Regions from separate parts of the Halomonas sp. CnH100-B genome, predicted to be linked through region 1. Evidence: predicted binding sites of a transcription regulator. Region 1 holds the regulator's gene; each other region holds the start of a gene.
What was found. The regulator LexA, encoded in region 1, represses DNA repair genes until DNA is damaged. The targets are predictions, from matches to a motif close to TACTGTNTANNTANACAGTA.
Positions count from the first base shown of each region.

Region 2: the regulator LexA is predicted to act here: its motif matches at 3,833-3,852, upstream of NH398_RS13525 (PA0069 family radical SAM protein).
Region 3: the regulator LexA is predicted to act here: its motif matches at 1,450-1,469, upstream of NH398_RS05740 (Y-family DNA polymerase).

Region 1 covers NZ_JAMXRX010000005.1:35,002-44,566, forward strand. Annotated here, with positions in the region: gene NH398_RS12420 (pyruvate, water dikinase regulatory protein) at 1-677, shown strand, start outside; gene NH398_RS12425 (hypoxanthine-guanine phosphoribosyltransferase) at 691-1,269, opposite strand; gene nagZ (beta-N-acetylhexosaminidase) at 1,313-2,323, opposite strand; gene NH398_RS12435 (L,D-transpeptidase) at 2,409-2,924, opposite strand; gene NH398_RS12440 (TetR/AcrR family transcriptional regulator) at 2,902-3,579, opposite strand; gene lexA (transcriptional repressor LexA) at 3,806-4,486, shown strand; gene NH398_RS12450 (energy-coupling factor ABC transporter permease) at 4,520-5,191, opposite strand; gene purU (formyltetrahydrofolate deformylase) at 5,209-6,063, opposite strand; gene NH398_RS12460 (ribonuclease J) at 6,337-7,938, shown strand; gene moaE (molybdopterin synthase catalytic subunit MoaE) at 7,942-8,418, opposite strand; gene moaC (cyclic pyranopterin monophosphate synthase MoaC) at 8,422-9,216, opposite strand; gene mobB (molybdopterin-guanine dinucleotide biosynthesis protein B) at 9,235-9,565, opposite strand, start outside.
Region 2 covers NZ_JAMXRX010000005.1:271,587-281,151, forward strand. Annotated here, with positions in the region: gene NH398_RS13510 (PTS fructose-like transporter subunit IIB) at 1-1,152, shown strand, start outside; gene pgi (glucose-6-phosphate isomerase) at 1,388-3,055, shown strand; gene NH398_RS13520 (gamma-glutamylcyclotransferase family protein) at 3,190-3,570, shown strand; gene NH398_RS13525 (PA0069 family radical SAM protein) at 3,878-4,957, shown strand; gene NH398_RS13530 (winged helix-turn-helix domain-containing protein) at 4,996-5,289, shown strand; gene NH398_RS13535 (cation-translocating P-type ATPase) at 5,210-7,516, opposite strand; gene NH398_RS13540 (hypothetical protein) at 7,507-7,851, opposite strand; gene ctaD (cytochrome c oxidase subunit I) at 7,856-9,565, opposite strand, start outside.
Region 3 covers NZ_JAMXRX010000002.1:458,247-467,811, reverse strand. Annotated here, with positions in the region: gene NH398_RS05750 (hypothetical protein) at 1-778, opposite strand, end outside; gene NH398_RS05745 (hypothetical protein) at 1,027-1,377, opposite strand; gene NH398_RS05740 (Y-family DNA polymerase) at 1,494-2,828, shown strand; gene NH398_RS05735 (hypothetical protein) at 2,808-4,208, opposite strand; gene NH398_RS05730 (BRCT domain-containing protein) at 4,288-4,761, opposite strand; gene NH398_RS05725 (LexA family transcriptional regulator) at 4,827-5,492, opposite strand; gene NH398_RS05720 (hypothetical protein) at 5,586-5,912, shown strand; gene NH398_RS05715 (hypothetical protein) at 5,958-6,164, shown strand; gene NH398_RS05710 (hypothetical protein) at 6,190-6,393, shown strand; gene NH398_RS05705 (hypothetical protein) at 6,432-6,635, shown strand; gene NH398_RS05700 (ogr/Delta-like zinc finger family protein) at 6,635-6,919, shown strand; gene NH398_RS05695 (toprim domain-containing protein) at 7,081-9,565, shown strand, end outside.

The sequences.
Region 1 (9,565 bases):
TCGAGTCCACCGCTATCCGCGACGGTCACCGCCCCATCATCATCGATACCATCGTGGATCAAAACATCCGGAACGTCATTCGTCAGGCGTCAGGATTCAAAGTGGATATTTTTTCGACGTTCCTGGAGCCGCTCGAACAGGAGCTGGAAACCCACTCCTCCTACAGCGTCGGTCGCACTCACTCCATCGGGAGTGACGATGTCTACATGGATCGCATCCATTCGGTCCACTTTGCACTGGATAACGACGATGGTGCACGCACGCACCAATACGACAAAGCCGACATCATTCTGGTAGGCGTTTCTCGCTGCGGAAAAACCCCCACGTCGCTGTATCTCGCGCTGCAATTCGGTATTCGTGCAGCCAACTACCCGCTGACCGAGGACGATCTGGACGAAGACGGCCACCTCAAGCTGCCCAAAGCATTGGCACCCCATCGACACAAGCTGTTTGGTTTGACCATCGATGCCCGTCGGCTATCGGCCATTCGCAATGAACGCAGACCCAACAGCCGCTATAGCTCGATGGATCAATGCTTGCAGGAGGTAGAGCAGGCGGAATCGCTGTATCGAACGATGCACATTCCTTACATCGATACGACGCGGTTTTCCGTGGAGGAGATTTCGACCCGCATGATCGCGGAGACGGGCCTAGCGAGGCGCTTCTCGCCCCGCTAGGCAACGCTTTGTATTACATGCCCTTAGGCGCAAAAATCCCTGGGGCGTTACGCCAATAGCCTTTGTAATCCATACCAAAACCGAAAACGTAACGGTCGGCCACTTCCAGACTGCAGTAGTCGGCCTTTAGACCCGGCACTGCTTTACGGTCGTGCTGCTTGTCGACCAGTACGGCGGTCGTGACACTGGCGGCCTGCGCCTCTTTGCAGTATTCGAGGATGGCGGCCAGCGTCGCCCCTTCGTCCAGAATGTCATCGACGATGACCACATGACGTCCCGCCATGGGCACTTCAGGCGAGACGCGCCAGAAAAGCTCACCACCGCGCAGTTCGTTCCGATACCGCGTGGCGTGCAGGTAATCCACCTCTAGCGGGAACCCCAGACGTGTCAACAAGTGCCCCGTCGTGATGAGCCCACCGTTCATAACGCAATAAAACACCGGCAGCTTGTCGCCCAAGTCACGCGTGATCTCCTCTGCCATGCGATCCAGCGCCCGCTCTACCTGTTCTTGCGAAATCAGGCAGTCGGCGTTATCCATCAACTCACGCATGGAATCCAGCGATTCAAGCGCTTCTGTATCCAACTTGGACATGCTACTTCTCCACAAAGCCTTCAAAAAGATAACGGTATAAAAATCAGTGTGCCAACGCGTCGAGCTTGGCATGGGTGCGCCGCCAGCGACCAAGCGCAGCCAAAGCATCGAGCTCTGGCCTTGCGCGGCCGTAACGTAATTTGGCAGGACGTTTGTTCAACACCCCGTCACAGGCGTGAACGACTTCAAGAGCCGCCGCACGATCATTACATATCAGCAGCATGTCACAGCCAGCCGCCAGGGCTGCCTTGGCGCGCTCCGCGGGGCCACCGGCTTCGTGCGCACCGGCCATGCTCAAATCATCCGAAAAAATACACCCTTTGAACCCGAGCGATTCACGCAGCATGCCCAGCCATGTTGGCGAAAATCCGGCGGGACGTTTGTCAAAAGCCGAATAGATCACATGGGCCGGCATGACGCCATTCAAGACACTCGCCAACTCGCGAAACGGCACGAGGTCGCGGGCTTTCAATTCCGCCAGCGTTCGGTCATCGACGGGTAGCGCCACGTGGGAGTCTGCCGCCACGCCCCCATGGCCGGGAAAGTGCTTACCCACGGCGGCCATGCCGGCATCATGCAAGCCCTCGACAAATGCATGACCAAGTTTGGCCACGTGAAGCGGGTCACTGCTGAAGCTGCGCTCACCAATCACGCTTGACACGCCACTTTCCACGTCCAATACGGGAGCGAAGCTAATATCCAGACCGCAGGCGGCCATTTCCATGCCTAACAGCCAGCCGGTATCTTTGGCGAGGTTCAAACCTGCTACTGGGTCGCTGGCGAACAGCTCCCCAAGACGCGCCATGGCGGGCAACCGGGTAACGCCCTGCTTGATTCGCTGGACACGTCCCCCCTCTTGATCGATCCCCAGTAGCAAATCGCCTCTCACACGCCGAATGCTCTCGCACAGCTTGCGAACTTGATAAGCGTCTTCGACGTTACGGGCAAACAGAATCACACCGCCCACGGCGGGATCTTTTAGCAGGCGCTTTTCCGCGTTGGATAACTGTGGCCCTTCTAGGTCAAGCATGACCGGGCCGATGGGTTGCGTCATGGTGGTGAGTCCAACAAAAAAGGGCGCCATTCTAGACTAACCGCTTAGCGTGTCAAAATTCTGGCAGGACGCCGCATCTATGGGCTTAATGAAGCCAAACCGGCGTACCGGGCTGGGCATGGTCGAATAATAAGTGTAAATCGTCATTGCGCAGGCGTATGCAACCGTGAGAAGCGGCCTCGCCCATGGGCTGGTCCTCGGGGGTACCGTGCAGATAAATATAGCGCCGCTGGGAATCCACGCTCCCTCCGCGGTTCACACCCCGCTCCAACCCGCACAGCCATAGAATGCGCGTCAAAATCCAGTCGCGCGAGGGGTGCGCGGCCGCAAGCTCTGGCGAAAAGACTTCGCCTGTCCAGCGGCGACCACGAAACACGGCATTATCCGGACAACCGCGGCCAATCGACGCTCGCACATAGTGCCAGCCAAGCGGTGTTTGACCGCTACCCTCTTCCTGCCCCACGCCTGCCAGCCCCGTCGAAATCGCACACTCATGCTGAATGTCGTTCCCTTGCCACCAGCACAGCCTCTGGCGCTGGGTATCGATCTCTATCCAACCCCCGCGTGTTGGCGGCAGCTCAGCTAGCTTGGGCGTTACCATGGTGACCCTCTTCAACCACAGCGGGTAACGGTGCATTCATGGCTGCCACTACGACAGGACGCAGCCGTCGCACCAAATCACGCACCGTGACCTGCTCTTGATAATCCTTGGCAGCAATATCGCGCAGTGCATCCAGCCCTGACAGCGTGAATATTACCGTTCCTAACATAAAGTGTAGCCGCCAGAAGCGCTCGGCGTCCGGCAGATCCGGCGTCGCTTTGCGCACCAGCTCCGTAAAACGGGTGAACACATCACCATACTGCTGCTGGATGTAACGCCTCAAATGTCCCTGCGCTTGGCTGTAGGCCAACCCTAGCAGTCGCATGAACACTTTTAAGCTATTGCGCTCGGCGGGAACGGCGAGCACCGTGGTCGCCATGGTTTCCAGCAACACTTCTAGGGGAATCGGCTGGCCCTGGTAGCGCGCCTCTAGTTCATCCAGTGCGGTATGAAAGCGCGCCGAGAACGGATCGAGATAGCGGGCGAACACCGCTTGAATCAGCGCCTTTTTGGAACCAAAGTGGTAATTCACGGCGGCCAAATTGACCCGCGCCTTGCTAGTGATATTGCGCAGCGACGTCTCGGCAAAGCCTCGCTCTGCAAATAGCACCTCTGCCGTATCCAAAATACGCGTTACCGTATCCGACTGGGCCATAACGCCCTCCAAAAAACAGGTGTTTTAAACAACGCTGAATACTATGCCATTCGCTTTGCTGGCTCAATCTCTTATCCAATTCGTGCCTAGTCATTGACGGGTTTCATGTTTGTCTAGCTTTCGTGGTCCTCGCCATGTACTGGACAGAGCAACATACTGTATACTTAACCACATACTGATTAAGCCGACATGTAGCTACTGTCTTTTCACTGTTTTGGAGTTTGGTATGTCGCGTCCACTCACAGCACGTCAGCAGCACGTATTTGATTTCATCGTTAAGACCATGGGTGAGCTGGGTTATCCGCCAACGCGCGCCGAAATCGCCAAAGCGCTTGGCTTCCGCTCTCCCAATGCAGCGGAAGAGCACCTGCGCGCGTTAGAGCGCAAGGGGGCCATTCGCATTATTCGTAATACGTCCCGTGGGATCCGTCTGCCTAATCAAGAGCCGCTGGAACCTGCCGATACGCCAGCCCCTGCCACAGCATCGGTCGCCGCTGACCCTCTCCCCAACGGATTGCCCGTGATTGGTGAAGTGGCCGCTGGCAGCCCGATTCTGGCCGCCGAGCACATTGACCGTTACTGCCCGTTGCCTGCCGAGTACTTCACTCCCAAGGCCGATTATTTATTGCGGGTACGCGGCCTCTCCATGAAAGATGTCGGCATTTTGGAAGGCGACTTACTGGCCGTTCACCGTACCGACCGCGTGCGGGATGGTCAGATCGTGGTAGCACGACTAGAAGACGAAGTCACGGTCAAGCGTTTTAAACGCCAGGGGCATCAAGTGACGTTGATTGCCGAGAACGCCGACTTTGCCCCCATCGAGATCGATCTGCGCACGCAGCAACTGGATATCGAAGGCGTCGGCGTTGGGGTAATTCGTGGAGGCAACGGTCAGGCACTGGGCTGATCCTCACCGACGCTCTGCATACACTCGCCTGCGTTACTGGGAGTCGATATAACGGTGGTCATTGAACGTGGCCACCCAGTTCGGATGGTAGACCAGCAGGATGCTGAGCAGCATCCCCGTAATAAAGGCCTCGGAAGGCATCAGCAGCGGTAAAAAGCGGGCATACTCTTGAGCCAGATACACGGCTTCAGGGTCAGTGCCCGCCATGAGGATGAGCGCCACCGCCGACAGTCCACCCCCCAATGTCGACAGCGCCGCACCAAAAAAGCCGCAGGCAAACAGAAAGACCATCAAATTATCCGGCAGCCGGCGATCAACCAGCCGCCACACTACGCCTGTCACCATGGCAGGTACGATGCCGGTGACCAGCACGTTTGCCCCCAGCAGGGCCCAGTCGTTTCGTCCAATCGCCACCATGGCAACGTTGATCATCAGGTTGCTGATAAGCGCTAACGGCATTTTGAATACCAGCGTCATCAGCACCGTAAAGACCAAATGCAGCGTCAGCCAATCCACCGCTTGCGCGCGTAGCTGCCAAAACAGCATGACGATCAGGGTTGCGGCCAGCCAGCGGTGCTGAAGCGCCGGATCATCCAGAAGAGGTTGCCAGGGGCGCAGCCAAACGCACCAGCCCATCACACCCAGTGACAACAACCCACTCATCACGAGCGCCCACGGTGCCAATACGCTTTGTGCAAAGGACATAGCGCCCCCAGAATCGATTAACTAAAGACGACCGTCTTATTACCGTGGATGAGTACGCGATCTTCCAAGTGCCAACGCAAGCCGCGAGCCAGCACCGCTTTCTCCACGTCGCGACCAAACCGAACGAGGTCGGTAGGCGTATGACAGTGGCTGACCCGATGAATGTCTTGCTCGATGATCGGCCCGGCGTCCAGCTCTTCGGTCACGTAGTGGCATGTCGCACCGATCAGCTTCACGCCCCGCTCATAGGCTTGATGGTAGGGCTTGGCACCGGCAAACGACGGCAGGAAGCTGTGGTGGATGTTGATGACTCGACCTGCATAGCGCTCGCACAGCGAGGGCGGCAGTATTTGCATATAGCGGGCCAGCACGACACAGTCTGCACGGGCCGCGTCGATCCGCTCTTGCACCTGATCGAACGCCAGCTGTTTGTTGGCAGGATCGACCGGCACATGATGGTAGGGAATACCGTACCACTCGGTGAGCGAACGCATATCGTCATGGTTGGAAATCACGCCGACGATATCGCAATCCAACTCCCCTGCCTGCCAGCGGTAGAGCAAGTCGACCAAACAGTGAGACTCTCGGGATACCATCAACACCACGCGGCGGCGTTTCTCGGTATCCACCAGCGACCACTGCATATCGAACTCCGCAGCGACGGGTTCGAACGCGGTACGCAGCGCCTCTGCCGACATGCCGAGTGAGTCCGCCAGAATTTCATAACGCATGAAAAAGCGGCCAGTCTCTAAATCCGAGTGCTGGCTTGCCTCGGTAATGGAACCACCCTGCTGAGCAATAAAGCTTGAGACACGCGCCACAATGCCCACTTGGTCTGGGCAGGAAACAACTAACCGGTAATAATGAGACATCACAAACACTCTTAACGTATTTAACGGCACGCTCGCCAAGCACCTGCCGGGCGGCAGGTAAACTCTGTAGCGACCTTAGTGTAACGTAAGCCGGATGATGAAGCACCGTGGACAGGTGCCGCGATGATTGTTACCCGCCCCCCGCATCCCGTATAGTTAAGGTATTACTTTCTAGGCTTTTCATAACTGATGCATCCATCACGCGTTCAACTTCGTCCCCGTCGCCGCCCGCCTCTGCGCCTACTGCCGCTAGGTGGCTGTGGCGAAATTGGAATGAACCTCACGCTGTATGGATACGACGATCAGTGGATCGCCGTCGATTGCGGCATGATGATTCGCCAAGACCTGCCGAACTCCCCGCTTCAAGTACCCAACACGGATACCTTGGAAGCGCTCAAGATCGTACCTAAGGCGCTGTTCATTACGCACGGCCATGAAGACCATATCGGTGCCGTAGCGTGGCTGTGGCCTAAATGGGGCTGCCCGATCTTTGCCACGCCACTGGCGGCGGGACTACTTCGCTACAAGTTTGCCGAACACCAGCTCAGTAGCGCAGCGATTCAGATCATCGAACCAGGGGACGCGGTGGAGAGCGGTCCATTCACACTTCGCTATCTCAGCGTTACCCACTCCATCCCCGAAAGCTGCGCCATCATGATGCAAGCGGGAGATTACCGCATCCTGCACACGGGAGACTGGAAACTCGATCCAACGCCGCTCATCGGTGCGCCGGTCAGTGCGGCACAGTTTCGGGCCTTGGCGCCGGTGGATCTAGTGGTGGGTGACTCTACCAATGCCCCCATGCCGGGACAGTCGGCGAGCGAAGGAGACGTCGCCAAGGCACTGGCCACCACACTAAAAGCCTGCAAAGGCCGCGTGGTGGTGTCCTGCTTTGCCAGTAATTTGGCGCGGGTGTTGGCCATCGGCTTAGCGGCCCAGGCATGTGGCCGCAGGGTTAGCCTGATGGGCCGCTCGATGGAGCGCATGGTCAGCGTGGCCCGAGGCCTTGGCTACTTGGACGACTTTCCGCCCCTAGTGCCCGCCCACGACCTTGGCTACCTCCCCCCCGAAGAGGTCGTGATCATTGCCACCGGCAGCCAGGGCGAACCTCGCGCCGCTTTACAGCGTTTGGCCCAGCGGCGCCACCCGTTCGTCGACTTGGAGCCAGGCGATAGCGTCATTTTTTCTGCCAAAGCCATTCCGGGCAATGAGCGCCCCATTGAGCAGCTTAAAAAACGTTTGTTGCAACTCGATGTCACGCTCTTCGATGAAACGAATCATCCCGAGCTTCACGCCACCGGCCACCCCGCTCAGGAAGAGCTCAAAAAGCTCTATCAGTGGGTCAGACCCAAAATGCTACTGCCGGTGCACGGCGAGGCTCGCCACCAAGCGGCGCATCAGGCGCTGGCCGAAGAGCTAGGTATTCAAGCACCGCTGGCACCGGTAAATGGTGACATGCTCGTGCTCGACCACCAGGGATTGCGCTGCGAGACGCGCTATCCGCAGCCCCCTTGCATCGTCAACCAAAATAGCGTGGTGCCCCACCCCGGCTTGGATATTGGCCAGCCCTCTTCCCGCCGGGGCAGCCTCTTTCTGGCTCTGCCGGTCGCTGCCACAGAGACCGGCTGGTGCCGGATCGGGCGCTTGATGCTAGATGCCAGCGGCGCCAGCCCCATGGACGAAGATAGCTTTAGCGAGTGGCTGGATGACCAGCTCGACGAGATCCCGGCAGATACGTTGGCCGATTTGCGTCATGCGCTTCAGCCAAGGCTGGTGCACTGGCTAGCGAACCACTTACAGCATATGCCGGACGTGCACCTGCAGATCATGGCCGCCGAAATGCCGACCATCGAAGAGCTGAACGACGAGCCTTGAGTACTACCACCGAGCAGCATCCTGCTGGTCGGTGTCGCGCTCTTTCACCCAGTAAGCTCCCTGTTTAGAGTGCTCTTTCTTCCAAAAGGGTGCCTGCGTTTTCAAATAATCCATGATGAAATCACACGCCTCGAACGCATCACGGCGGTGCGCGCTGGCGACCAGTACCCGCACGATGGGATCCCCAGGGGACAAATCACCCACCCGGTGAATGACCCGCACCGCTTGCAGTGACCAGCGCTGCCAAGCTTGCTCGGCAATCTGTGTCAAGGTGCGCTCGGTCATGCCTGGGTAGTGTTCCAGGGTCAAGCCGGTGACGTCAGGCGTTTCGTTGAAATCTCGCACTAACCCGGTAAAGGTAACGATCGCGCCAATATCAGTACGCTGGCGCAACGCACTTTCATAGCCATAATCCATGGAAAATGGCGCGGGCTGTACCGCTACCGCAATGTCTGGCGCTGTCGGTTCGTGAACGGACACGGCTTAGCCTCCGGTGACCGGCGGAAAAAAGGCCACTTCGTCTTCATCGGTAATGCGTGCGCTGTCATTAGCCATTACCTGGTTGATGGCACATAGCGTCCGCTGATCGGCAAGTACGGCAAAACGCGTGTCTTGAGCGCTGAGCGCCGCTTTCAAGCCAGCGACATCGCGACTTGGCAGCTTGTCCAAGCCAATGGCCAGATCGCTCTCACCGATACGCTCACGCAGTTCGGCCAGAAACTTGACCCGCACACACGGGGAGGCGCAGCGCTCGCCGAGACTCACCTCGCCCGCAGCCCCTTCACCGGTGACGATGGGCGCGGTCATTTCCCGGCGGTAATCTCCGCGCTGACCGCCCTGCTTGCTATCCAGCTGTATTGCCTCGATACGCATCTCTTTGTCGACCGCTTTACACATGTCATATAGCGTCAAACATGCGACCGACACCGCGGTCAGCGCTTCCATTTCGACGCCAGTGCGGCCGTTCAAGCGGCACATGGCCGACACGTTCACACACCCTTGGTCATGGTCGATATCGAACGCTACCGCCACTTTGGATAGCGCCAGCGAGTGGCAAAGTGGAATGAGCTCATGGGTTCGCTTGGCTGCTTGGATACCGGCGATGCGCGCCGTGGCCAGCACATCACCTTTGGGCAGCGCCCCATCACTCAGCAACTTCAAGGTGGCGGGCTGCATGACGATACGCCCGGAGGCGACCGCCTCTCGACGGGTTTCTTGCTTATCGCCGACGTCAACCATATTTGCTTCGCCGTGCGCATTCAGGTGGGTTAACTGCATGGTGTCACCTTTTCATCATCAAGCCAAAGAGCGGCGTTGTTGGTCGACCCACTCGCTTACCCAGCGAGCAATCTCTTCATGTTGATTCAAATTCAAGCGCGTAACGGAGGGCGCCAGCGCCACGGGCGGCTCACCGCTCAGCGCGACGGCCTGGGCCCACGGATCGGACAAAATCGCCGGATCACCGATACCGTCGCGGTAGAGCACCAGTTTGGGAATGGGCCAAGCCTTGAACCCTTCCACTATCACCAAATCAGGCGCGTGGGGGGCCATCAACGTCAACAGGTAGGCAAGATCGGGCTCCTCTTGCCCGGGCGTTTCCTGCATGAGCGCAAAACGCTGGCGCGAT
Region 2 (9,565 bases), 240 kb from region 1:
GTTTATCGCACCTCTACCGGCAATGCGCTGAAAAAGCCGCGCCCGACCCTGGAGGCTGCCTTCACCGACGCCGTTGTGGAAGATGGCACCAGCGCCGCCAGTGGCGCATCGGCCAAGAAAGGCATGAAAGAGAAAGGCGTCTATAAACACCTGCTGACCGGTGTGTCCTTTATGCTGCCCATGGTGGTGGCGGGTGGCTTGTTAATAGCCCTCTCGTTCGTGTTCGGTATCGAAGCGTTCCAGGAAGAAGGCACCCTGGCCGCTGCGCTGATGCAGATTGGTGGCGGCACGGCCTTCGCGCTGATGATTCCCGTTCTGGCGGGTTACATCGCCTACTCCATCGCCGACCGCCCCGGTATTGCCCCCGGCATGATTGGCGGTATGTTGGCCGCCGAGATTGGCTCCGGGTTTATCGGCGGTATTTTGGCCGGTTTCCTGGCGGGCTACGTGGCCCTCGCCGTCACGCGCTACGTAAAACTGCCCTCCAGCGTTGAGTCGCTCAAACCGATTCTGATCATCCCGCTGATTGCCAGCTTGGTCACCGGCCTGACGATGATCTACGTGATTGGCGAGCCAGTGGCTGCCGTGCTGAGCGCGCTCACCAGCTTCTTGGAGTCCATGGGCTCGACCAATGCCGTGCTGCTGGGCATTCTGCTCGGAGCCATGATGTGCTTCGACCTGGGTGGCCCGGTCAACAAAGCGGCCTACACCTTTGGCGTCGGCCTGTTGGCCTCTGAAACCTACGGTCCAATGGCCGCGATCATGGCCGCCGGCATGGTGCCCGCGATTGGTATGGGTATTGCCAGCTTCGTGGCGCGTAACAAGTTCTCTGCCCCCGAGCGAGAAGCGGGTAAAGCCTCGTTCGTGCTGGGCCTGTGCTTTATCAGTGAAGGCGCGATTCCCTTTGCGGCGAAAGACCCGCTGCGCGTGATTCCCGCCTGTATCGCCGGTGGTGCGGTCACGGGTGCGCTCTCCATGCTGGTGGGTGCCAAACTGATGGCCCCCCATGGCGGTATCTTCGTGCTGCTGATTCCTAACGCCATTACTCCCGCTCTGCTTTACCTGGGCGCGATTGTGGTGGGCTCATTGATCACCGGCCTGGGCTACGCGTTTATCAAACGTGGCGCTGCCCAAGTAGCCGTTGCCAGCTAAAAGCGGCACACTAAGGGCGAGGCAATCTCGCCCTTTTGTTTTTCAGTCAGACATTCAAGACGACCACCACCCCGCTGTTTTATTAACCATTTTTCTTACCATTGATCGCTAACTGTTGTTCTCAAGCGCGCAACATGTAGTATTTTTACATAAATAACAGCGACGCCAAGGGTCGGACACGCCCCGTTAGCGATAACGATGTAAAACAGATGTAAAAACAACAGGACCGCCCGTTATGTTTCAACTCACTCGCAGCGTTACTTGGCAGGCCCTAGAGCGCCTGCGCGATAAAACCGCCAATGACCGCATTCGTGACTACTTTACGAATGATCCGCAGCGCTTTGAAAAAATGAGCCTCCGCGTCGGCGGCCTTTTTCTAGATTACTCCAAGCATCAGGTATCGGATGAAGTGCTGGCTAAACTAATCGAGCTAGCCGACCATTCCGCCCTGGTACAGCGCCGCGCCCAAATGTTTTCTGGCGACATTATCAACGTGACCGAGAACCGTCCGGTACTCCACACCGCCCTACGCCATCTTGGTGATGAACCGGTGTATGTGGACGGCGAAGACGTGATGCCAGAAATCACCCGCACCCGCGAGCAGATCAAGCTGTTCTCGGAAGCGGTGCGTAGCGGCGAGTGGAAAGGCTATAACGGCCAGCGTATTAAAGATGTGGTCAATATCGGCATCGGCGGCTCGGACCTTGGCCCCAACATGGCAGTGCGTGCGCTGTTGAAGTATCGCCACCCAGAGCTGCACTTCCACTTCGTTTCCAACGTGGACGGCACCCATATACAGAAAGTGCTGTCGCGGCTAGACCCCGCCACCACGCTGTTTATCGTCTCTACCAAAACCTTCTCCACCCAGGAAACCCTGCTCAACGCCAAGACGGCGCGGCGCTGGTTCCTGGAGAACGCTGGCGAAGACGCGGACGTGGGCGCGCACTTTATTGCCGCGTCCACCAACCGCAAAGCGGCCATGGAGTTCGGTATTCGCGAAGAGAACGTGTTCGAGTTTTGGGCCTGGGTGGGCGGCCGCTACTCCATGTGGTCTTCCATCGGCTTGCCCATTGCGCTCTCGATTGGCTTTGAAGGCTTTATCGAGCTGCTGGAAGGCGCCCATGAGATGGACCGGCACTTTATCGAAGCGCCTTTCGCTCAAAACATGCCGGTCCTTATGGCGCTAATCGGCATCTGGTACATCAACTTTATCGGCGCGGAAACCCAAGCCATCGTGCCCTACGACCAAGCGCTCAACCAGCTGCCCTCCTTCCTGCAGCAGTTGGATATGGAGTCTAACGGCAAGTCGGTGGATATTTTCGGCCACCCGGTGAACTACAAAACCGGCCCAATTGTGTGGGGCCAAACCGGCTCCAACGGCCAGCACGCCTTCTTCCAGCTGCTGCACCAGGGCACGCGCTATGTGCCCATCGATTTTATCGCCTCGCTCAAGCCGGAACCGGGCGTGGAAGACCACCACTTCGCCCTGCTGACCAACATGCTGGCCCAAGCCAACGCCTTTATGGAAGGCAGCCAAGGCGACAGCAAAGAGCTTAGCCAGCTCGACCCCTATAGCTGCCCCGGCAACCGCCCCTCCAGCACCCTGCTGCTCGACGAGCTAACGCCGAAAAACCTGGGCGCGCTGATTGCGCTCTACGAACACAAAGTGTTCGTGCAGGGCGTGATTTGGAACATCAACTCGTTCGACCAGTGGGGTGTACAGCTAGGCAAGCGCATCGCCGGAGAGATCAGCGAGCGCATCGACGCCAACGCCGCCGACTTCGACGCTTCTACGCAGGGCCTTTTGGAGTTAGTACGAGCGCACTTTCCCAGCAGTGCACGCAAAGCCGATAGCGCTGAGCCAGCAAGCAGTGATAAAAAACCGGTGCGGAAGAAGCGTTAGGTTAAAAGGTAGGTAAGCACAGCGCCTTGGCAGACTGCCAGGGCGCTTTTGGGTCAACGCCTATTGAGTGGCTCTCAACCGTCGACAATCGGCGTGTAGCCGTGGCTTATTGAACATTGTGAAAAGGTGAACCCATGCAGCATCTTCACCGGTCTATTCAGCGCTGCCCGCGAGTAGCGGTATACGGCACGTTAAAGCACGGCCATCGCAATCATCATTGTTTAAACGGCGCTGACATGCTGGGCCAAGACCGTTTAACGGGAATCACACTTTACGACCTTGGCCCCTACCCAGGCGCTAAGCTCACGCCATCCACAGGCGTTAAGGTGGAAGTGTATGCCATTAACGCCGAACAGCTAGCACGACTGGATGAGCTAGAAGATTACTTGCATCACTCTCCCGCAGAAGGGATGTACGACCGGACGGTGCTGGCAACACAGTATGGCGATGCCTGGTGCTATATCTACAATCCACCGGTTGAGACAACGTCGCAGATCAGGAGCGGAGAGTGGTAAAACGATTTACAGAAAGGCCAACGCCTCTTCCGTACTCACAATCTCCGCATACTCCCCTGCTAAATTCGCCAGTGCTCTAACCCAGAGTGTGTGAACGCATCGGGCACGTTTTTATCGACGATATGCTCGACGTTTAGTCCTCGCAGAAATGCCTGCCCTCCCCTGACATCATCCAAGTAAGTCGTCCCTCTTTTCCCAAAATACCATTAGCGCTGTCGTGGCTGTACTGCCCGCTTGGTTGCGGTGCTGCGCAAACCCCATATACTGTATTTATAAACATATATTGATACTACGTATGAGGTGGCAGATGACATCACTGGATCCCTCTCGAGCTACCGTGCATAAAGGGCGCGGTGCAACCTACGACCCACATAACCGCTTTGCCCCTACCCGCAGCGTGGCAGAGGATGACGGCTGGTGGCAGGAAGAAGCCTCTATTTCGCTGGCAACAGAAGTGCGCGAGGAAGCCAGTAAAAGCGCACTCTCTTGGAACAAATCGCCAGATTTACCTTTTGATCGTTCGCTTAACCCGTATCGCGGCTGTGAGCATGGCTGTGTCTACTGCTATGCGCGTCCCTCCCACGCCTATTGGGATTTATCACCGGGGCTGGATTTTGAAACCAAATTGATCGCCCGCCACGGGCTGGTGGAGCATTTAAAAGAGGAGCTTTGCCACCCCCACTATGTTTGCCGCCCCATTAACCTCTCCGGTAATACCGACTGTTACCAGCCGCTAGAGGCCACCTACCAAACCACTCGCCGCTTACTGGAATTGCTGTTGGCTTGCCGCCACCCGGTGACGCTAGTGACGAAAAGCACGCTGATTTTGCGGGATATCGATCTACTAGCAGAAATGGCGGAGCATCGCTTGGTGCGGGTGTTCGTGAGCTTGACCAGCCTAGACGCTAACCTAAAGCGCACGCTGGAACCCCGTGCGGCATCGCCGCAGGCACGCCTGAAAGTGATCCGCGAGCTAAACACGGCGGGAATACCGGTGGGCACGCTAGTATCACCGATTATTCCCGGCCTGACCGACCACGAAATTGAGCGCATTCTGGAAGCCGCCAGCCGCGCCGGGGCGCGCACCGCCACCTGGATGCTGCTGCGGCTGCCCCACGAGGTCGCGCCACTGTTTGACGCGTGGCTAGAGGCTCACTACCCCGAGCGCGCTGCCAAAGTGATGAGCTTGATGCGTCAGTGTCGGGGCGGTAAAACCTACGATGCGGCCTTTGGTAAGCGCTTTCGCGGAGAAGGGGTATTTGCTGACTTAATCGCCCAGCGGTTTCAGCGTGCTAGCCGCCAATGGAACATGCAGCCACGCACCGAGCAGGGGCTGAATACCCGTGATTTTCGCCCGCCCCGGGCACAGGGGGATTTATTTGATTAGACTGCAGGAATACCCATCACTAAGAAGACGCCCTCTCCATGTCGCTCAGCAAAACAAAATCCAGCTTTTACCGCCGCCTTTACGTGGCCCACTTGATTGAGCAAGGCGTGGCCAGCGTACCCGCGCTGATGGAAGCCACCGGCATGCCGAGGCGCACCGCCCAAGACACCATTACGTCCTTGGGGGAATTGGATATTGAGTGCGTATTTGAAAAAGGCGACGGCGAGCGCCACAACATTGGCCACTACACCATTAAGCAGTGGGGCGCGATTGACCCTCAGTGGGTGGCATCGAACGCTGAGCGCTTAGGGCAGGTACTGGGCTATCGCTAGCCTCGTCAGGCTCTGCCCACGCAAGGCGCGCTGTATTTAACGTCACGCTGAGCGAGCTTGCTGCCATCGCCAGTACGGCGGCCAAGGGCGGTACCGCCATCATGATCACCAGCCCAAGCGCCAGCGTGTTATAGAGTGCCGAAAACACTAGATTTTGCACCATGACTCGGCGGGTGCGCTTAGCCAGTGCCAATAGCCTTACGATACCGCTCACCCCAGGCCAAAGCAGCTGTGCGGCGGCTCCTTCGCGGGCGGCTTCGCTGGCTTGCATGGGGGCGACGCCTACCCCGGCTTCGGCAAGGCTTAAGGTATCGTTCACCCCGTCGCCCACATAGAGCGTGGGCGATGGCAGCCCTTTGAGCAGCGCCGCTTTAGCTTCTGGCGAACGCTGGGCGTAGCACGCGTTTTTTGCTAGCCCCACCTGCAGGCCAAGCCAGCCCACCGGCCCCTGGCGGTCGCCGCTGATCAGCGCCACGATGTACCCTGAGCGCTGTAGTTCGGCAAGGCTCGCTTTCGCATCGCTCACCGGCTGGTCGGCACAGTAGAGCGTGGCGAGCCAACCGCGGCTGTTGGCCACTACCACCTGTGAAGCAAAGGCGTAGTCAGGGTGTTGGGCGTTATCTGGCAAAGGCGCGCCAAGCTGCTGCTCTATCCATACGGCGCTACCTAACCACCACTGCTCTCCGTTTTGAAACGTTGCTTGCTGGCCTTTGCCGGGATGCTCCTCAAGATGAAGTACTTTATGAAGTGCCTTGGGCGGCGTTGCTGTTTCAGCCTGGTTCACCCAATCCAACAAACCGCTGGCTAGCGGGTGTTCGCTTTGGCTGACGGCGCTGCGTAGCATCGCCTGAAAAATCGCGAGGTCTTCGCCTTGGCGCAGCGCGGCGTGCACTACCTGATGCTGCCCCCGGGTGAGCGTACCGGTTTTATCGAAGGCAATACCGCGTACGTTCGCCAGGGTTTCAAAAGCAGCAGGGTCGCGAAGCGCAATGCCCTGTTGTAATGTTTGACTGCTACCGGCAAGGCTTGCCAGCGGCACCGCCAGCCCCACCGCGCAGGGGCAAGCCACCACCAAAACAGACAGCGCACGCACAGCAGCGTCTTCTAGACCAAGGCCCAATAGCAGCCCGAGTGGAAGTGTCAGCGCAGCCAGCAGCAGCGCTACGGGGCTTAGCCATGAGGCAAAGCGGTCGGCCAGCTTGTGCAATTCGCCCTTTTTTACCTGGGCGCGGCGCATTTGCTCGCACAGCTTATCCACCCGCCGCTGGCCGACGGTGGCAGTCACAGTCACCTTCAAAGACGCTGCGTTTAGCCCCGCCGCATAGCGGCAGCCAGCGTATACACGCTGCCCAGCATGCAGGTAGCGCGGCACGCTCTCCCCGGTTAGCGTGGCGGTATCCAGCCAGCCGGGCGTTTCCAGCAGGCCATCCAAGGGCACCTGCTCACCAGGAGGCACTTCAATCACGGCTCTCATGGAGACTTCCTCGACGGGCTGCGTGTCGCGCTGCCCGCCTTGGCAAACCACCACATCAGCTTCCGGCAGCCTTAGTGCATCAAAGGCTTTAAGCCCCCGTTGCCTGCACAGGGTTTCGACCAGCCGGCCCACCAGAAGCAGCACAATCAGCATCACCGCAGTATCGAAATAGACCTCAGAAGAGCCGCACAGCAGCAGTCCTACCGATACCGCCATGGCGCCAAGCACACCCAGGCTTACCAATACATCCATGCCGGGGCGTCGGGCCAGTAGTGTGCGCCACCCCGCTCGGTAAAACGGAAGGCCGGAATAGAGTACGACGGGCAGTGAAAAGGCACCGGCCACCCACGCAACGACCAGCTCTATGGTGGCATTGGGCAGCGCGCCCACGTAGATCAGCAGCGACGCCAGCATGGTCCACATACCCAACACTGCGCCTACAATTAGGCGCAGCGTGAGGTAGCGGCTCTCTTGGGCTAAGCGCTGCTGGGCATCTTGCACTGGCTCTAACTCGCTCAGCCGATAGCCCAGCCGTTTCACCACGGGGGCTAACGCCGCCAACTGGGTTGCTGAGGGAGAGCCGTTTACCCATACCGTTGCAGTAGGGTAATGAACGCTGGCCTCAGCGACTCCCGGCACGCGGGCTAGCGCGCCCTCTACCGCCAGCGCACAGCTGGTGCACCACATGCCATGAAGCGTATAGAGCGGTGCGTCGTCATTAGCAGGCGAGTCACTGTTCACGGTTACAGACAAGGCGGCACGCCAATGATGGGTAGCCCCGCAAACGCCACGCCAAAGGCAGAAAACAAGTAGAGCCAACCGGATACCACGGCATGAAAGCGCTGACGCCCCTGATGCTGCTTGGCTGTGCGGCAGCACCCCCACGCCAACAGCACAAGCCCAGCAGCACAGAGAAGAGTAAAACCGCCCAGACCTGCGTTGAGCAGCGTGAGTGATCTTGCCTCTGGCGGCGGCGGAGCCACCGCACAGGCCACCGATAGGCCGCTATACACGGCCACAAACCAAACGCTCCAAAGCGTTAGCCCCACTATCAAATGGATAGGGTGGGTAAAGTTCATTCGTTCCATCGCCCTACCCTCCTAACACGCGGGGCAGCACCGCTAGCGCCGCAATTAATAGTCCAAAGGTGACCACGTTATAGCGCCATAGTAGGGCTACTACGCCCGGCTCGAAGGGAGCATGAGCGCCCACATAGCCATAGCCCACACGCAGGCCTTGAAGCACGGTCAAGATGACCGCTAAACCGCCGTGGAACAGGGCGTAGACAAGGCCGACCAGCATCACCGCATCGTGGGAGGTTTGTGTGGGAGCAAGTTCGGCTTGCCACAGCGCCCAGCCCGTTAGCCCCACTTGCAGTGCACCTAACGCAGCGGCTAAATAGAAGCCTGCACCTAGCCCGGCGTCACGCTGCTGGCGCAGCCCACGCACCAGCTTTTCCATCACACCACAACCGGCTAAAACCGCTACGCCAGCTGCACCCATTAATATGAGTGATAGCGGCGGCGTCTCTGGCATCTGCCATTGCGGTGAAACGGTCCAGAGGTAGAACCAGCCAAACAGATAAGAGAGATAAAACGATCCGTTAGCGATCAGAAAAACACCCATCGCCCAAAGACCAGGACCATCCATCGTGCGCGAATGGAGCGGTGGGTCGCCCGGTTTTACGCCCGCATCCGGTGCCGCTTTAGGATGCGCGCCATTCTCCCAGGACCAGCGCAGCAGGAAGATACCGGCAATCATCACGAACACGCCTGCCAACACGTACACCTTGGTCAGCAGGCTCAGGCACACCACCGCCAGCGCGGCAGCGGCAAACAGCGGCCACCAGGAGTTACCGGGCAGGTGGATAATCTCGCGCACCTTGCCCGTAATCGGGTCGGTGCCCCACATCTCCCTTCTGCCGTGGGAAGCCACCGCCAACGAGTGCTTACCCTCGGCCATGGTATGCGGCAGGTTCGGGTCATCCCACAGCGGGTGGCGGGTTTCCACATTGGGAAGGCTGACAAAGTTATAGGCGCTGGGCGGCATGGTGTTGGCCCACTCCAGCGTATCGGCATTCCAGGGGTTATGCTTGGCGGGCTTGCCAAACCGGAAGTGCAGCGCGATATCCAGCAGCACCATGGCAATCCCTGCCGAGAGCACAAAGCTACTGATGGATGAGAGCAGGTTGAAAATCTCCCAGCCCGACCCTGCTTCATAGGTGTAAATCCGCCGGGGCATGCCAAGCAGCCCGGTCCAGTGCATGATTAAGAAGGTGCCGTTAAAGCCCAGGAAGGTAAGCCAAAACCCCCAGCGCCCCAGGTTTTCGGAGGGCATTCGCCCAGAAAAGAGCGGCAGCCAGTAGTAAAGCCCAGCGATTAGCGGGAAGAACATGCCCCCCACCAGCACGTAGTGCATGTGCGCCACCACAAAGTGGGTGTCGTGCACCTGCCAGTTAAACGGCACCAGCGCCAGCATGACGCCGGTTAACCCACCACACACAAAGATAATTAAAAAGCCCATCACCCACAGCATGGGCAGCTTCATTTTGGGTTTGCCAAGCCAGAGCGTGGCTATCCAGACAAACACCTGAATCGCCGTGGGCACGGCCACTAGCATACTGGCCGCCGAGAAAAACGCCTGGGCCAGCTGCGGAATGCCAATGGTGAACATGTGGTGAACCCATAGCCCAAAGCTGATAAAGCCCATGATGGTGATCGCTGCCACTACCCAGCCGTACCCCACAATGGGCCGCCCGGCAAACACCGGAATCAAGGTGGAGACAATACCAGCGGCAGGCAG
Region 3 (9,565 bases), on a different contig from region 1:
TCCTTACTCGCTCACACAAAGGGTCAATCTCTAAAAGTTCATTATGCAGCTTTGCCACGGATCTCGCTGAAGAATTGTGTTCAGTGTATTCCAAACGACTTATGAGACCCTTCTTTCTCTCCAGTTCATCAATAAGATTCAATCTGTATGCATGGTTAAAAATGTTCAACCCTTGAACCTCATCCAATGTATGCGTGAGGACACTTACTTCCTTCTCGACTTTACCTGTGACTTCGCTCTTTTCTTCAACTACTTTCCTAACATCCACAGTTATAGATCGCCTACCTGATTTAGCCATTTCCTGTAGCTTTGAAACAGCACCAGAAGGTAAAGAATTTATCAAATCAGAAACATATTTATTCACACCACTTATCTTTTGAGCTTCTGCTTCTATTTTATTTATAATCTTTTCTTTATCATAGAAACAATGATTAACATACCTAACTCTTTCAAAGAACCGCTTTTTATTGTCGTAGTGAACCACTGACCTTCTTAGCTCACCTTCTGGATCAAAATCTTTAACGCATGTACTTCCAAGGAGCGACTTGATTCCATCAGTTAACTCAACAACATATCCATTTCTGTGATTTTGACCACATATATCTTTTTTCTTTTTTTCACAAAAACACTTTAAATGAGGTTCTGAATCTTTTAAGCGGTAATCTCCTATCAGTGCCACAAAATTATTGGCATTCACTGCGGTAGGGGTTTGAGTATCTACGATCTCAAGAATATCACTAGTACGCTCATAAGAATTTATATCCAATCTCTTACTCATCCCTACCCCTAGCTGTATTAGGTTCACGGATATTTTCTTAATATAACCTAGCACACAGGTAGCGCGTGAACCAATCTGGATCGGGAGTCAGATTAATACCCCCAGCCATTCCATGGCCGGGGGTATCAGTGCCGCAATCTTCTGGCGAAACGATCCCGCAACGCGTGCTTTTAGGCGACGCTCTCACTATGACAAATCCGCTCAGACAATGATGTAAGCTATTGACTACAAAACCTGTAAGTCATTTCTTACAACGCCCAACACCTCGCCTGCCTGACCACCACCCCACGAAACTGCTTCGCGGTGATGAAGCACCCTTCCCCGCCCGAGGGCGGCAACAGGCGGCAGCGGCTGCCGACGCGGTGGGTTTTGAATAACCGGTACTCGCCCTCTACCTCCGCCACTACCAGATCCGCGTGTCCATACGAGCGTGCCTCGTCCACCACCAGCACGTCGCCTTCCATCCATGGCCCACCTGGGTGCGCCTCCTCGCTGATCTCCACCAGAAAACAGGTCGGCGGAAATTTTCGCCGGTCCATCTCCGCTACCGCCGGGTGCTCCACCCCCACCACGGCAGGCCCCAAATAGGTCACTCGCATGCTGTTGCCCTGTGCTAGCTCCATATTCAGCGACGTATATTAGCGTTTGCCTGTCGCCTCCCTAATGTCTAATACTGTATAAACGAACAGCATTTAACAAGGGTTAAGGAGGCGACATGATCGGGTTGGTGGACTGCAACAACTTCTACGTGAGCTGCGAGCGCGTGTTCAACCCCAAGCTAAGGCGCCGGGCGGTGGGCATTCTCTCGAATAACGACGGCTGCATCGTCGCCCGCTCTAATGAGCTCAAAGCCCTGGGCGTGGAAATGGGCACGCCCGCCCATCATGTGCGCCACCTGGTCGAACGCGGCGAGGTGATTCTCTACTCCTCCAACTACGAGCTGTACGGCGATATGTCTCACCGGGTGCAGAGCGTGCTCGAGGAGGAGACCGCCGGGGTCGAGCCCTACTCCATTGATGAAATGTTCGTGCGCATGGATGGCTTCACGCCAGAGGCGCTGCTGGCCCACGCTAAAACCCTGCGCTGGAAAGTGGGCCGCTATACCGGCATTCCCGTGTGTGTAGGCGTGGCGGCCACCCACACCCTCGCCAAGCTCGCCAACCGCATCGCCAAAAAGCACCCCGGCTACCCCGGCGTGTGCATCCTCCACGCCGACAGCGACGAAGCGCGGCACCTGCTGGAGCAAATCGACGTGGGCGACGTGTGGGGCATCGGCCGCCGCCTGAACGAGCGGCTGCAGGTAATGGGCATCAAAACCGCCTGGGATCTGCGCGAAGCGGACGCCAAACGCCTGCGGCGCAAGTTCTCGGTAAACGTAGAGCGCACGGCGCTGGAACTACGCGGCATTCGCTGCCTGGAAATGAACGACCTGCACGAACCCAAACAGCGCATCATGACCAGCCGATCGTTCGGCCAAACCACCCAGCAGCTCAGCGACCTGCAAGGGGCCATCCGCCACCACGCCCAACGCGGCGCCGAAAAACTACGCCAGCAGAAAAGCCTGGCGCGTGCCGTCATGGTGTTTCTGAAAACCAACCGCTTCCGGCCCGACCTGCCGCAATACTGCCCCAGCGTGGTGGTGGAACTGGAACGCCCCACCCAGGACACCCGCGAGATCCTCCACGCCGCCCAAGAGGCGCTGCGCAAGATCTACCGCCCTAAATACGCCTACAAAAAGGCCGGGGTGATGATGCTCGACCTCACCGACCAGCACCGCCAACAGCTCAGCCTGATGGACACGCCACAAACAGAAGAAGAACGCCAACGCAGCCAAAAGCTAATGGCCACCATGGACGCCCTGAACGAGAAGATGGGAAAAGGCACGGTACGCCTGGGCCTACCGGAAAAGAACGCCCCCTGGCACCTACGCTGCGCGAACCGCAGCCCGCGCTATACGACGCGTTGGGATGAGCTGATGAAGGCGTATACGGATGAGGGGGCGGCTAAAAAAACACACTTTACTATAAACTCAAATGAGTGGTTTAAATAATATTTTAAAAAACTTAGCAAAAACAATAGAAACCAGACCTTTTACAAAAAAGTAACATGGCAAAAAATATTTCTTGAAAACTAAAAAAACAAACGAAAGAAATGAACACAGCAGCTTATACAGCATCATTAAAAAAACATATAAAGCTAGAGGTGAGCCTTTCTTTATAGATGAACGTGCAAATTCAAAAAAACCTTTCTCAGAGTTTAAATATGCATTATAGGATATATTGAAGACATTTCTTTTATATAAAGCAACTGCGTATCTTTTTTTCACAGTAACACTAACCACCTCTAAGTCTCTCATCACTCTCACTTCTTCAGCAGGAAACCCAAAAGCTTTTTCAAAACACTGTCTAATTTCAGAGGCATTAGAGTTCTTTAAAAACACATAGTGTGCATCTAGGTTTGAGTAAAACAAAACCAACTGATCTTTATCCGCCTCATTTATCGCACTTAATGAGATCTGAGGCTTCACCGCAATGAATTTCAAGTGTCTTCTATGGTTAAAAAAATCTGCCTTCTCATCCATAAAAAACTCATTCGGCACATACCAACCATTAAAAATGAAGTAAAAATAAGAAATATTACAGTCCTTTAACATTGAAAAAAAGACTTTATTTGCTAAGTAAAAATTATTCAATATATGAAAATCAAATACAGAAAAAAAATAATGAGAGAAATGATAGTCGTATGGGGTAATTGTTGCGCCTTGATCAACGCCATTAATCCCACCAACTCCAGATTTTTTTATCAATGGCCAGGCTTTATTGCCAAATTCACTTTTTTCACTAAATGAAACCTCGTTAGGTACTTCCATTGACCTTGCAGCGTTTAACTCTATGTAAGAAACACTGCTGTGCAACAAATAATAAAACTCAAGCTTCTTAACTTTGAAAGATCCTTCGCTTCTTCTGTTAAACCTCATATATTCAGTTTTGAAGTTACTGAAAAAGCGACTAGATATAACCGAAACCGATGCCAACCCCCTCTCGGCGTGAACAGCTTCGTCTTCTATTTCAGATAGCATCTCTTCCGCAAATGACAAATCACTTTCGTCAATAAAAACATGAGGGGGAATCTCGCCTAAATCATTGATTTCATTTAATGCATGCAAAGCTTTTTTTCTTACTTTCTTCTTGATATCATCAAGCTCATTAAGCCTTTTAGCCACAAGATCTTTCATTATAAACAGCCGCAACCTACCTTTAACCAACCACAAGGTAAGCACTATAGAAACAGGAATCTTTAAAACATCAATTATTGCCAAAAAGAAATCTTTTGCATAACCCCCACTGCTGGACTCACCACTTTCCGCAAGTGCTAAGCATGCGAAAAAAACAAAAAAAAATGCAACTGCGCATTTTAATACTTTAATCATCGTTAATCTCGATATTGTCGTTTAAACAGGCTATGCTAATTCTCACGAATCAGTTACAACATTTTAATTGCTTCGCGTCTCACTCTGGCATCTCGCCAGTTTCCAACAGCTTCAAAAAGTCAGCCTCATCCAATACCGGGACACCTTTCGCCTGAGCATTCCGCAGCTTGGTCGGCCCTGCCGTCGGTCCACCGCAAACAAAAGAAAGGCCCACCGTGACGGTTTTACAAACCCGCATGCCTGACTCCGCTGCAGCAGCTTCTAGCTCTGCCCGGCGCGATTTTGCAAACCCAGTAAAGAGAATTTCCAGTGAGTCCGACCGCTTTTTGCTGGCCGTAATTGCACGATCGACAAGGTGCTGAGGCATGGAGATAGGCTTGAGACTTTCGCCGCCTTCATGAACCACCTGAATACGGTCTCGCCTGAACGTTTTACGGCGGTTATCGCTTGAACAGATGCCCGTTAACAGCCAACCATCTTCACTCCATTGGCTGACTTCACGCGTGCTAACGTTCCCTTTCGCATCTTCATAATCAAAGGTTAAAACGCTCATCCCTACCTCCCTGTATTATCTTTCAGCAGTCTCATAGCTGCCTTTATGTGTTCATGGTTTTACAGTTACACAACCCGCCCAATCCGAATCTCACACCGCCCTAAGATCTCCACATCGTGCATATCCTGCGGCTTGATCATTTCCGGTTGGTAATGGTCGTTATCGCTAATCAGATACAGCGCACCACCCGCTAACCGCTGCACCCGCTTAATCCGTCGCTCGCCACTCACCAGCAGCAGAAAAACCCCTTCCTGCTTAGGGTCACGGTTGCTGCGATCCACCAGCACCCAATCGCCATCGGCCAGGGTGCCGTCCATCGAATCGCCGCGCACTTTGATGCCCACCACCTGGGCAGGGTCTAGCCCCTGCTCGGCCAGCTCGCTGCTAGGAAAATGAAGGGTGGTTTTAATCGGCTCACCTTCGAAGCTACGACCAGCGCCCGCAGCAGCTTCGATGTCGTACATCTTGATGGGTGAAAGCTCTGCCGATGGTTCACTTAACGCAACCCCTAAAGGTTGAGCAGTGGCAGTTCCTGAACGCTGGCCTTTGAGCACGTAAAAGACATCTACGCCTTCATCAGAAACGGCGGAAAGGTAGGAAGAATCAGGGCTGCTGGTACCTTTTTCATATTTGATCTGGGTGGTTTTTCCTACACCCCCAATCTGCGCAAGGGCCGTTTGGCTCAACCCAATCCGCTCACGTTCTTCTCTCAGGCGTTCGCCAATGCTCATTTTTATGAACCATCCTTATTGACAGGTTCATTTTTGTGAACCATTCTATTCATGTCTTTCACTTCGATACACATAGCAAAGGGAGCCACTGCCATGGTCACCATCATTGCCACGATCATCTTGCCGCCTTCCACCACCGTGCTGTTTCGCGGGGTAGAGGTAGATCTAGACCGTTGTTCGCCACATATCCGCGATGCCATTGAAATGGCACTGACCCAGGGCACCGAGAAGCCTAACCCGCTGGCCGATCTCGAAGCGCTGGAAGAGCGCACCACCGCCCAGGCGGTGAGCCAGCTCGCTGCCACGATGCTGGCCCAAAACGCGCCGTTCGAACAGGTGGAAGACGCTTTGTGCGAACTGCGCACCCACATGGATGAGCACTTCCTGCAGCGCAAGCTGGTGCGCTTGTACGAGCGCTAAACCGCTGCGGCCAAAGTTATTCAACCTGATACGGAAGCCTACCCCATGACCTCGACCAACGCCATTGCCCCAAAGCCAATTTATGCCCCTAAAGGCTGCACCAGCACAGTACTGACCCGCATGACCGAAGACGAGCGCGCCGACCTGGAGCGCATCGCCGAGCTGGAAATGCGCACCCTCTCCGCCACGGCGCGGATGCTGATGCTGCGCGGCATCGCCGAGTACGACCAAGACACGCTGAATGCCGAATGACCCTGCTTGCATAAGGATGTTTGCCATGTACCAGGACCCCAAACGTGTGCGCACCCGCTACGCCGCTCTCAATTTGGATCAGTACGAGGCCCAACTGATCGATGCGCTGGTGGATTACACCGGTATCGAACGGGCGTCGCTGCTGCGCCAACTGGTGCTGAAGGAAGCCCTAGAGACGCTGGGCGTTGCGGATCTCTCACTTAGCACTGTGCCCCAGCAGGCGTCGTAAAGGCAGGGCTTTTTGAGGCCCTCAAGGAGCATTGAGGTATGGCTGACCAACCGGCACGCGGCGAATTACGTCTTCCGCTGAACGACCAGCTAGAGGCCGCGCTGCAGCAGGTATGTGAACAGCAGGATTTAACCAGCCTGGACGACGCCGCCGAATGGCTACTGCGGCGGCGGTTACGCAAAGGCACCCAAGGGCTCACCGGCCGCGGCCGCGCCCTTTATCCGGTAGGGAGAAACCATTGATGTCGACCGCTTCCAAGCACCGTATGCCCTGCCCCCACTGCGGCCACAACATGCGGGTACGCAACAGCCAGGGGCTAACACCGGTGTACCGCGAAGGGGTAGTGGAGTGCCGCAACGTGGAGTGCGGCTTTCGAGGCAAGGCGGGGTTTCAGGTGCTGCACACCCTAACCCCGAGCGATATCCCCAACGCCCGGGTGAATCTGCCGTTCGCGCCTCGCCTGATCCAGCAGATGCAATTGGACATCACTCGCCCAGCCGCCAATGACGAACGTTATGAGGGTTAAGACGATGCAGAGAGCTGCCCATCACCCAAGGCCCCCGCGGCCACCACGCCCCTTTCGGCCTGTGTGTTATGCCCGGCCGAAAGGGGGCACCCACGGCCCAGCCGGTGCCGTGATCTAGCCCCAAGCCCAGCCCCATCCATTTGTTGAATAAGGAGGCGAGCGTGAATTCATCGCTGCGCCAGGACATTGTTGCGCGCTTAATCAGCGATTTTGAGGCGATTGAGCGCGGCCCCTACCTGCAACGGGTGCGCTGCCCGGAGTGCGGTAAGCGCGAGGCGTACATCAACGCCGACGCGCCGTGGATGCTGAAATGCGGGCGGGAAAACAACTGTGGCGCGCAAATCCACATCAAAGCGCTGTTCCCGGATCTGTTCTGCTCCTGGAGCGAGCGCTACAGCCCGAAAGCGAACGAGAAGGCCACCTCTACCACGCCGGTGGCCGATGGCTACCTGCGCGATGGCCGGGGCTTCGAGCTTTCCCGCATTCAGGGCTGGTACACCCAAGAGAGCTACTGGAAGCCGGAGATCGGCGGTACCGCCACCGTGCGCTTCGCACTGCCCGGCGGCGCTTACTGGGAGCGCTTGCTGGATAACCCGGAGCGCTTCGGCAAACAGAAGGCCAATTTCGTTGGCCGCTACAAAGGCCAGTGGTGGTGCCCGCCTGCTCTCACCGCTGCTGACTTAGTAGCGGCTGAGGAAGTGTGGATTGTAGAGGGCATCTTCGATGCGATCGCCCTTTACCACCACGGCATCGCGGCCGTTTCCGCCATGAGCTGCGGCAACTACCCCGATGAGGCGTTGAACGCCCTTTCCGATGCCGCGCATGAGGCAGGCACAAGCCGGCCCACGTTGGTATGGGCGCTGGATAACAACCGCGCCGGCCACAACGCCACCCATAAGCACGTGAAGCGCGCCCGGGCGGCGGGCTGGGAGTGCCATGCGGCGCAGATCCCCCACGGTGGCCACGACTGGAACGACGCCCACCAGCGCGGCGAGCTGACCGAGAAACACCAGGAAACCTACCGCTACCACGGCGACCTGCTGTTGGCCCCCACGGCCATGGCGAAAGCGCTGCTGATGTACAAGCGCCGTGAACAGCGGGAGTTCTGGTTCGAGTTCAAACGCCAACTGTGGTGGTGGAAGCTGGACATGGACGCCTTCGACCGCGCCCTGCGCGCCGATGGGCTGGACGGCGAAGACCAGCGGCAGATCGACCCCGCCCTGCGCGATGCGGCGCTGGAGCAATCCGGCAGCGTGAAGCGCATCTGCACCTGTTTCCCCACGGCGCTGTACTACCAGGCCAACGCGGTGACCGATGAGAGCTGGTACTACTACCGCGTGGAGTTTCCCGACGGCCGCCCGCCGATCAAAAACACCTTCAGCGGCGGCCAGTTGGCCTCGGCTTCTGAGTACAAAAAGCGCCTGCTGGGCATTGCGCCGGGCGCGGTATGGACAGGAACCAGCCAGCAGCTCGATAGCCTGCTGCAGGACCAGATCGGCAACATCAAAACCGTCGAGACTATCGACTTCATCGGCTACAGCAAGGAGCACGGCGCGTATGTGTTCGGCGATCTTGCCGTGGCCGGTGGCAAGGTGGTGCCGATCAACAGCGAGGACTTTTTCGAGCTTGGCCCCCGCCGCCAGCTGAAAACCCTGAGCCAATCCGTATCGCTACACATCAACCCCGACCGCAAGGCGTTCAGCACCGAGTGGACACAGCAACTACTCGGCGCGTTTGGCTCCCGGGGCGTGGTGGCCCTGGCGTATTGGATGGGCAGCCTGCTGGCCGAGCAGATCCGCGCCGAGATGGGCAGCTTCCCGTTTTTGGAGATTGTGGGCGAAGCCGGCGCGGGTAAATCCACGCTGATCGAGTTCCTCTGGAAGCTGTGCGGCCGGCGCGATTATGAGGGCTTCGACCCCAGCAAGGCCACCATGCCCGCCCGCAGCCGTAACTTTGCCCAGGTGAGCAACCTGCCGGTGGTGCTGATCGAATCCGACCGCGAGCAGGAAGGCGGCGCCAAGCAGAAGCAGTTCGATTGGGACGAGCTGAAAACCGCCTTTAACGGCCGCTCGATACGCGCCCGTGGCGTGAAGAACAGCGGCAACGACACCTACGAGCCGCCCTTTCGAGGCAGCATCGTGATTAGCCAGAACGCCCCGGTGCAGGCTGGCGAGGCGATTCAAACCCGTATCTGCCACCTGCATTTCACCCGGGATGGTCAGAACAAAACCACCAAAGCGCTGGCCGAGGCGCTGGAGCGTACCGAGCTCGAGCACGTCAGCCAGTTCGCTTTGGCCGTCGCCCAGCGGGAAGCCGCGCTGCTGGCCACCATCACCCAGCGCGCCCGCCACTACGCCGACCGCTTGGCCGACGACCCGGAAATCAAGGTGCTGCGCATCGCCAAGTGCCACGGCCAGCTAATGGCGTTGGTGGAGTGCCTGGGGCCGGAGGGCCTGGGGCTGTTCGACCAGCAAATCATCGATATGGCCAACGGCATGGTGGAGCAGATGGCCCGCGAGCGGCAGCAATCCATCAACGCCGATCACCCGATGGTGGCCGAATTTTGGGAAGCCTTCGACTACATCGAAGGCCTGCGCGATGAGCCGCAGCTCAACCACTACGGCAAGGGCAGCGAGCACATCGCCG